DNA from 2 places in the Kocuria oxytropis genome. Region 1 is predicted to be linked to the other one. Evidence: riboswitches for the same ligand, from Rfam matches in the RefSeq annotation. Region 1 holds a riboswitch; the other holds the start of a gene.

Region 1 (4,236 bases):
GGCCGAAGTGCTCGCGCGTGCAGAAGGAGACGCCGGTCTCGTGCAGCGCCGCCGTGGCGAAGTCTCCGACCGCCGTGTACCCCATGCGCTCCATGGCGGCGGTGACGTCGGGGAACAGGTAGAACGTCGACTGCGGCACGGCCACGTGCATGCCGGGGGTGGCGTTCACGAGCTCGCAGGCGGCGTCCCGGCGCTCGCGCAGGACGTCGAGCATCTGCTGCACGGGTTCCTGGGTGCCGCGGAGCGCTTCGATGCCGGCCCACTGCACGTAGTGCGTGGTGCAGGACTCGTCGTTGGTGTTGAGGGTGCTGAGCACCGTGGCGATCTCACGCGGCGCGACGGCGCAGCCGAGGCGCGAGCCGGTCATGGCGAACTTCTTGCTGAACGTGTAGAGGATGACGGTGCGCTCGGCCATGCCGGGCAGCGAGGCGATCGAGCTCGAGACCCCCTCGTAGCGGGTCTCGAAGTAGGCCTCGTCGGAGAGCACCCAGAGATCGTGCTCCTGGGCGAGCTGCGCGACGGCCTCGCGCTCGGCCGCCGTCGACTCGGCCGAGATGGGGTTCTGCAGGTCGTTGTAGATGATGGCGACCGTGTTCGGGGTGATCGAGGCACGCACCTGGTCGAGGTCGATCGCGAAGCCGTCCTCCGTGGGCAGGTAGCGGTACGACACGGCCGTGCCCCCGAGGTACTCGATCTGCGACTCGTAGATCGGGAAGCCGGGGTTCGGGTAGAGCACCTCCTCGCCCGGGTTCATGACCGCCTGCAGGAACTTGGTGATGACGGGCTTGCCGCCCGTCATCACCACGATGTTCTCGGGGCTGAGGTCGATGCCACGACGCGAGCCGATGTCCTCGGCGAGGGCCTCGCGCAGCTGCGGGATGCCGGGGCCGGGGCCGTAGCCGGTGTAGCCGTCGGCGATGGCCCGGTCCATCGCCTCGACGATGTGCGGGGCCGTCGGGATGTTGATGTCGCCGAGGTGGAAGGGGTACACGCGGTTCCCCTTCGCCTTCCAGGCGGCGGCGGCCTGGGCGACGCTGAAGGCGGTTTCGGTGCCCAGCCGGTCGAGCCGGTGTGCGAGTTCCCGCATGCTGTTCCACTCCTCGTCGAGTTGGTGATTGATCCGCTGGCGGACCCGCACCGAGCATACGACTCATATATCAGCCTGGGAAGAGTGGTTCCCCGATGGATTTCCACCGTGGACATCGCCGCTAGGTTCTTCGCGCTCAGAGGCCGGCCGCATGGGATGCGGGTGTGCGGCTCCCGTCGGGACGGGAACCGCACACCCGCATCAGGCGTGGAGTGTCAGTGCACGCGGAGGTAGACGGGGCCGGAGCCGACGTTGACGGTCTGGATGACCGTCTGGTTGCCGTTCCAGCCGCCGTGGACGGCCTTGCCGCCGCCGATGTACACGGCGATGTGGGCGAAGCCCATGCCGCCGTTGGCGTAGTAGACCAGGTCGCCGGGCCGGGCCTGCGCGGCGGAGACCCGCGTGCCGAGCTTCAGGTAGGAGTCCGGCCACCCGTGGTGCTTGACCCCGGCCGCGCGCAGGGCCTTGGTGACCAGGGCGGTGCAGTCCTGCCGCACGCCGAGCTGGTTCCGCGCCGCGGCGGCGATGGTTGCGGCCTTGCCGGCCTGGGACTGGGTGCTGAGGACCTGCTGGGGGGCTGCGACGGGGGCGGCCTGGGCCGGGGCCACGCTGCTGAGCGCCAAGGCGCCGCCGGCGACCGCCAGGATGGCGGTGCGCCCGAGGCGGAACGGGCTCTGGGCGCGATGGCGGGGCGTGCGGGACTGGAAAACGGGCATGAGTGATGTCCTCCCTCTTGCCTGCGAGGTGAGCTGTTGGATGCGGGTGGGAGACACCCGGTCGTCAGGGTGGGGGCCCCGACGACTTAACCCCTAGGTCCCGGGGGAGGGACCGTTTCTGGTTCCCCCGCTTCTGCCGAGCGATGTGTCTGGGGGCCCCGGGCACCGGCAGAATTCGGCGATGTGCACGGAGATGCCGATCGTTAATGCGATGAGCACGGAGAGAACACTAACCGAAAAATAACGGGAAAGTCACGTTTAGATCACGGGCGCGTCTCGGCTTTGGTGCTGATCTGGCATTGCACCTCCGCGCCCGGACGCCGTGGTCCGATGAGGCGTGCCCAAGGGAATCCCCCGGGAGGCTCAGCTCGAGACGAAAGTGGGCTTGACCTGGGGCTCTGCCCGAGTCATGCCGATGGGCAAGCATGCCCCTGTCCGGGGTCTAGTGCCGGGTGGCGGCACCCGTGGCAGGGTGTGACTGTTTGCCGGGAAAGGTCCACAGAACATTAGATCGCCGACGGGATCGGCCCCTTCCTCCTGGGTCGGGAAAACAACCTCCTCCGGCGATCTCCGTTGTCCTGTCAGGAATTCGCAAAAAGAAAGAAATGCGTTTCCGGCGCGTCGATCTCGCTCTCCTGGCGTCCTCCGAGCACCAGGCTGCCGAGGAGGGGATGCGCCCCGGAGCCCCGGCCTGCCGGCATGCGGAGGGCTCCGGTGCCGCGGCACCGGAGCCCTCCGTTCGGCTGTTCAACCGGTCAGGCGACGCTGAAGCCCTCGTACTGCCGGGAGGCGACCTCGTCGCACTTGGCGCGGTAGGCGCCGACCCCGCCCACGTAGGGCATGAACACCCGCGGCTTGCCGGGCACGTTGGCACCCAGGTACCAGGAGTTCGCCTGCGGGAACAGGGTCATGTCCGCGGCGTCGTTGACGTGCTGCACCCACGCGTCCTCCGCCTCGGGGGAGGCCTCGGAGCGGGTGAGGCCCTGGTCCTCGAGGTAGCGGATGTGGTCGGTGATCCAGTCGACGTGCTGCTCGATCGAGGTCACCATGTTGCTGAGCACCGACGGGCTGCCGGGGCCGGTGACCAGGAACAGGTTCGGGAACCCGGCGGTGGCCAGCCCGAGGTAGGTCCGCGGGCCGGCGGCCCACTTCTCGGCCAGGGCGAGCCCCTCGGTGCCCCGGATGTCGATCCGGCTCAGGGCCCCGGTCATGGCGTCGAAACCGGTGGCGAAGACGATCGCGTCGACTTCGTACTCCTGCTCCGTGGTGGCCAGCCCCCGCTCGGTCAGCCGGGTGATCGGCGCGGACCGGACGTCGACCAGGGAGACGTTCTCCCGGTTGAACGTCGTGTAGTAGTCGGTGTCCACGCAGATCCGCTTGGTGCCCACGGGGTGGTCGTAGGGCTTGAGCAGCTCCGCGACCTGCGGGTCCTCGACGATCTCGTCGATGCGCTCGCGGATGTACTGGGCCACGACGTCGTTGGCCTCCTTGCTGATCGCCAGGTCCGAGAAGCACTGCCCGAGGCGGAACCCGCCCAGCGTCCAGTGCTCCTCCATGACCTTGCGCTGCTCCGCCGGGTCGGTCTCCAGCGCGGAGGCGGTGCTGGGCGGGAACGGCAGCCCGGTCGGGGTCTGCCGGGCGATCTCCCGGATCCGCGGGTACTCGGCCTTGATCTGCGCCCACTCCTGCGGGTCCAGCGGCTGGTTGCGCGCCGGGACGCTGAAGTTCGGGGTGCGCTGGAAGACCGTGAGGTGCTCGGCCTGCCGGGCGATCTCGGGGATCGACTGGATGCCCGAGGAGCCGGTGCCGATCACCGCGACGCGCTTGCCGGTGAAGTCCACGCCCTCGTGCGGCCAGGAGCCGGTGTGGTAGACCTCTCCGGTGAAGTCGGCCAGGCCCTCGAAGTCCGGCACGCGCCCGGCCGAGAGGCAGCCGGTGGCCATGATGCAGTACCGGGCGCTGACCGTCTCCTCCGCACCGTCCACGGTCGAGCGGGTGGTCACGGCCCACCGCGCGGTGGCGTCGTCGTAGACCGCGGAGACCACCTCGGTGTCCAACTGGATGTCGGGGCGGAGGTCGAAGCGGTCGGCCACGTGGTTGAGGTAGCGCAGGATCTCGGGCTGGGTGGGGTAGCGCTCGGTCCACTCCCACTCCTGCTCCAGCTCCGGGGAGAACGAGTAGGAGTAGTAGGGGCTCTCCACGTCGCACCGGGCCCCGGGGTAGCGGTTCCAGTACCACGTGCCGCCCACGCCGTCGCCCTTCTCGACCACGGCCACGGACCGACCCTGCTCGCGCAGGCGGTGGAGGAGGTAGAGGCCGGAGAACCCGGCACCGACGACGACGACGTCCAGCTCGCGCACCGTGCTCATCGCTCGCCCGCCTCCTCGAGCTCGGCGTGGACGTCCGAGGCGATCGACTCCACCACGAAGTCCA
Region 2 (4,236 bases), on a different contig from region 1:
TCGGCGTACTCGGCCCGCAGCTCCTCGATGACGGGGTAGGCGGCCCGGCACCCTTCGCACTCATAGTCCAGGAACTCCACCAGCACGGCCTGTTCGTCCGGTGCCTGGGAGAGCACCCGGCTGTTCTCCCGCACGACCTGCCCCTGGCCCTGGGGCACCGTTTCGGGGGTGGAGTTGGCACGGGCGATGAGGATCGGGATGGCCACGGCGGCCACGACGGCGACCAGGAGGACCCACACGATGATCTTGGCCTTGGAGGGCTTCTGCTTTGGGGTGGGCGGGCTGGCGGTAGTACTCACAGGGGTGTCCGTTCTGTCTCCGGCAGCAGGGCGTACCGGTGGAGGGGGCTAGGGGTGGAGGGTCTCATCGTGGCGGTGGGAGGCCGGTTCGATCTGGAAGGTGGAGTGCTCGATGGCTACGTCGAAGTCACGGGCCACGCAGGCCTGCAGATCCGCCAGGACGACCCCGGCGTGCTCAGCGTTCAGGCAGCCGTCGTGGACGGTGACGTGGGCCGAGAGCACCGGGGTGTCGGAGTCGATGCGCGAGGCGTGCAGATCGTGCACACCGACCACGTGCGGCAGGGCTTCCAAGCGGGTGCGGACCTGCTCGAGGTCCAGGCCCTTCGGGGTGGTTTCCATCAGGACCTCGATGGTGTCGCGCAGCAGGATCAGAGCCCGCGGCACGATCAGGGCGGCGATCAACAAGGACACGACCGCATCCGCCCGGGTCCACCCGGTGGTGGCGATGACGATCGCGGAGACGATCACCGCTACCGAGCCCAGGGCGTCGTTGGCCACCTCCAGGAACGCGGCCTTCATGTTCAGGTTCTCCCCCCGGCCCGAGGCGAGGATGACCAGCCCGATGATGTTGCCGACCAGCCCGACCACCCCGAACCACAGCATGGCCGTGGACTCGACCTCGGGGGGCTCCAACAGCCGGCGCACCCCTTCGACGGCGATGAACCCGCCCACAGCCAGCAGCACCGAGGCCTGGGCGGCCGCGGCGACGATCTCGGCGCGCTGGTACCCCCAGGTGCGTTTGTCCGTGGCCGGTTTCAGCGCCAGGGTCGCGGCGGTGAGGGCGATGAGCAGCCCGGCCGAGTCGGTGAACATGTGCCCGGCATCGGCCAGCAGCGCCAGGCTGCCCGAGACCACCGCACCGATGATCTCGGCGACCATAATCGTGGCGGTGATGGCGAACACCACTGCCAGTTTCCCCCTCCGCCCGGCGCCGGCGTGGGAATGATCGTGCTCGCCGCTCATACCGGAATCTCCTGGGTGGTGGCGTCATCGGCGAGGGCCTCGGCGGCGCACTCGGGTGTCCCGCACCGGCACACCGGTTCGACGGTGAGGATAGTGCCCAGCAGGTCCTCCAACGCGTGGGCCAGCTTGGGGTCCGAGAGTTCATAGCGCACGTTGCGCCCCACCGGCACGCCCACGACCAACCCGCAGTCGCGCAGACAGGCCAGGTGGTTGGACAGGATCTGCCGGCTCACCCCGATCCGGGCCGCCAGTTCCGAGGGCACCGCTGGGCCCTGCTGCAGCTGCAGCAGCACCGCGGCCCGGGTGGGATCGGCCAGTGCTTTGCCGAAACGGGACATCACCGCGACCGGGGACAAGATCCTCATCCAATAACCGTACAGCAGAATCTGTATCAAAGGAGATGAGGGGCTTCCCTTGATGATCGGGCAATGTCCAGCTCGTATTCATACGGTGAGGGCGGACGGGGGTGCCGTCCGCCACTGCGGCATCCCCGTCCCCCGAGCCATCGCTGCACCCTAAGGGCTCTCGCTCCAATGCCGAGGCGGAGCAGGATAAGCACTGCCCGCGTCCAGCGGAAGACAGGGCAAGGCCATGAGCACTCTCCGATCCTCTCCGCAGGACTGCTCCCCGTGTGCCGATTCGCTGGCGTGTGCACATCGACAGGATCGTGGCAATCGTTCGAGTCTGCGGCTACAGCTGCGGAGTGCACCCATGCGGTCCATCCGAGTGCACCCATGCGGTCCATCGACGATGATCCTGGCGGGGCACTCCGCACCTGACGGATGAGCCCACCGGCCGGCCTTCACCACATCGGCGAGACTCACCGGTAGGTGTAGTACCCGTCGACGGGCATGGCGTTGACGGAGTGGACGAAGGTGCCCTGGGTCGGGTTCAGCGCCGAGACCATCTTGCCGCCACCGATGTAGATGCCGATGTGGTTGCCGCCGTTCTGGGACACCAGGTCACCAGGCTGCGGGTTGGACGTCGGGGTGGCGGCGGCGATCTGCTGGAAGCTGGTGCGGGGGATGTCGATGCCGTTCTGGGCGTAGACCCAGCCGGTGAATCCGGAGCAGTCCCAGGCCCCGAAGGAGGTCCCGCCCCAGACGTAGCCGGTGCCCACGCCCTGCATGGCCGTGCCCACGATGCCGCCGGCGGCCGGGGCGATCTCGGTGATGGCGGTGGACTGCGGGCTCACGCTCGAGGTGGCGGCGCTCTGCTGCGGGGCCGGGGTCGGAGCGGCGGGCTGCGCGGCGACCGGGGCCGGGGTGGTGTAGGAGGCCAGGTTGGCCGTCGCCGATGCCGGAGCCGCATAGGAGGACCCGGAGGCGGCGGGGATCTCGGCGTAGGCCTGGGCCGGAGCGATGGAGCCCACCAGTGCGGCGCCGGCGGCGGCGACGACGGTGGTGGTACGCACGGCGCGCGAGGAGGTCTGGGCGCGGTGACGGGCAGTGTGCTGCTTGAAAAGCGACATGGGTGGATTCCTCCCTTTGCCTACGAGGTGAGCTGTCGGATGCGGGTGGGAGACACCCGGTCGCAGAACGCACGCGCTCTGAGACTTAACCCCAAGGCCCCGGTACACCGGGACCGGTAATGGTTCCCCCGCTTCTGCCAAGCGATTTCTCTTCAGGAACCCCGGGCACCGGCAGAACTCGGCGATGTGCCACGAGGGCGCCGACAGGATCAGTGGTCGGCACGCACTGAAGAGTACAAGGAGATTACGAAACAATCACAATCCGATTCGGGAATGTATAGAGATCGTAAAGAAGTGGTCAAGGCTTGATGAAGACCTGAATTGTTGTCGGCTTTTTCCTGTTAATTTCCCGAGAAAGGCGGGGCGCTCTGCGCTTTGAGTGAGGTGGCTTGTTGGTGCGTGGGCGCTGCGCGGGGAGTCGTCGCCCACACAGCGGTGGGGACAGGAGCCACTTCAAAAGGCGCGGCGGGTGGATCGAGAGCGAAGCCCGCGGCCATCCTGGGATATTTCGCGCTGCATCAAGCCCCGGAAATTTGGGCTCTGTCCATGCTCGCACTGACTGGCGGAACGTTAGCCAGCGTTGTGGTCGAGGAGATGCCCGACCAAGCCCACGAAGGCGACACCAGCGTGCCGGGACCGATCCTGCTCACCGGCGGAGTTGCGCTGTTCGCCGCGATCTCCGTCTACCTCGGTTCCTGAGAAGCCGTGCGCCCCGGCGTCCTCGTCTCGGGGCGCCGACGCGTGCCGACCGTGCTCAGTGGGCGCAGTTGGGACCGCATCCACCGCAGTGTGCACCGTCCTCGGCGGTGAGGACCGCAACGGGAGTGCAGCAGGCGTCTCCGCGCCAGGCCTCCAGCCCCTCCTTGACCGCCACGGCGGCGATCACCAGCGCAGCCAGCGGGTCGGCCCAGGACCAGCCCAGGGTGCTGTTGAGCACCAGGCCTACCAGCAGCACGGCGGAGAGGTAGGTGCACAGCAGGGTCTGCTTGGAATCGGCCACCGCAGAAGCGGAGCCCAGTTCCCGGCCGGTGCGGCGTTCGAACCAGGACAGGAACGGCATGATGAGCAGGCTCACCGCGGCCAGTCCGATGCCGACCGGGGAGTGTTCCGGCTCGGCGGCCCCGAGCAGGGCGCGGATCGCATCGACGGTGACGAAGGCGGCCAGGCCGAAGAAGGAGAACGCGATCACCCGCATCGCCACCTTTTCCCGTTGGTGCGGGTCCGGGGCGGCGAACTGCCACGCCACCGCCGCCGCGGAGAGGACCTCCACGATCGAGTCCAGGCCGAAGCCGATCAGCGCCGAGGAGGAGGCGATGGTGCCGGCGGTCAGGGCGATGACCGCCTCGAGCACGTTGTAGGTGATGGTGCCGGCCACGATCCAGCGCACCCTGCGGTGCAGCACCGCCCGGCGTGCATCGGTGATGGGCTTGGGGTCCAGGGTCAGGGAGGTCATGTGCAGGTGCATCCTTCCGGGGAGCAGCAGGTCGGGTCCACGGTGACCAC

What was found. Region 1 has a riboswitch for cyclic di-AMP ahead of QYM41_RS13365 (NlpC/P60 family protein). Riboswitches for the same ligand answer to the same signal wherever they lie in the genome.
Region 2: linked by a shared signal. The riboswitch ahead of QYM41_RS15785 (C40 family peptidase) and the one ahead of QYM41_RS13365 (NlpC/P60 family protein) in region 1 are both predicted to bind cyclic di-AMP.

The regions. Positions count from the first base shown of each region.
Region 1 is NZ_JAVFXA010000013.1:7,968-12,203, reverse strand. Features, by position in the region: gene QYM41_RS13370 (pyridoxal phosphate-dependent aminotransferase) at 1-1,087, opposite strand, end outside; gene QYM41_RS13365 (NlpC/P60 family protein) at 1,303-1,803, opposite strand; cyclic di-AMP (ydaO/yuaA leader) riboswitch at 1,809-1,994, opposite strand; gene QYM41_RS13360 (flavin-containing monooxygenase) at 2,559-4,172, opposite strand; gene QYM41_RS13355 (alpha/beta hydrolase) at 4,169-4,236, opposite strand, start outside.
Region 2 is NZ_JAVFXA010000020.1:17,771-22,006, forward strand. Features, by position in the region: gene QYM41_RS15770 (DsbA family protein) at 1-299, opposite strand, end outside; gene QYM41_RS15775 (cation diffusion facilitator family transporter) at 348-1,262, opposite strand; gene QYM41_RS15780 (ArsR/SmtB family transcription factor) at 1,259-1,627, opposite strand; gene QYM41_RS15785 (C40 family peptidase) at 2,083-2,733, opposite strand; cyclic di-AMP (ydaO/yuaA leader) riboswitch at 2,739-2,892, opposite strand; gene QYM41_RS15790 (hypothetical protein) at 3,280-3,432, shown strand; gene QYM41_RS15795 (cation efflux transmembrane domain-containing protein) at 3,488-4,186, opposite strand; gene QYM41_RS15800 (ArsR/SmtB family transcription factor) at 4,183-4,236, opposite strand, start outside.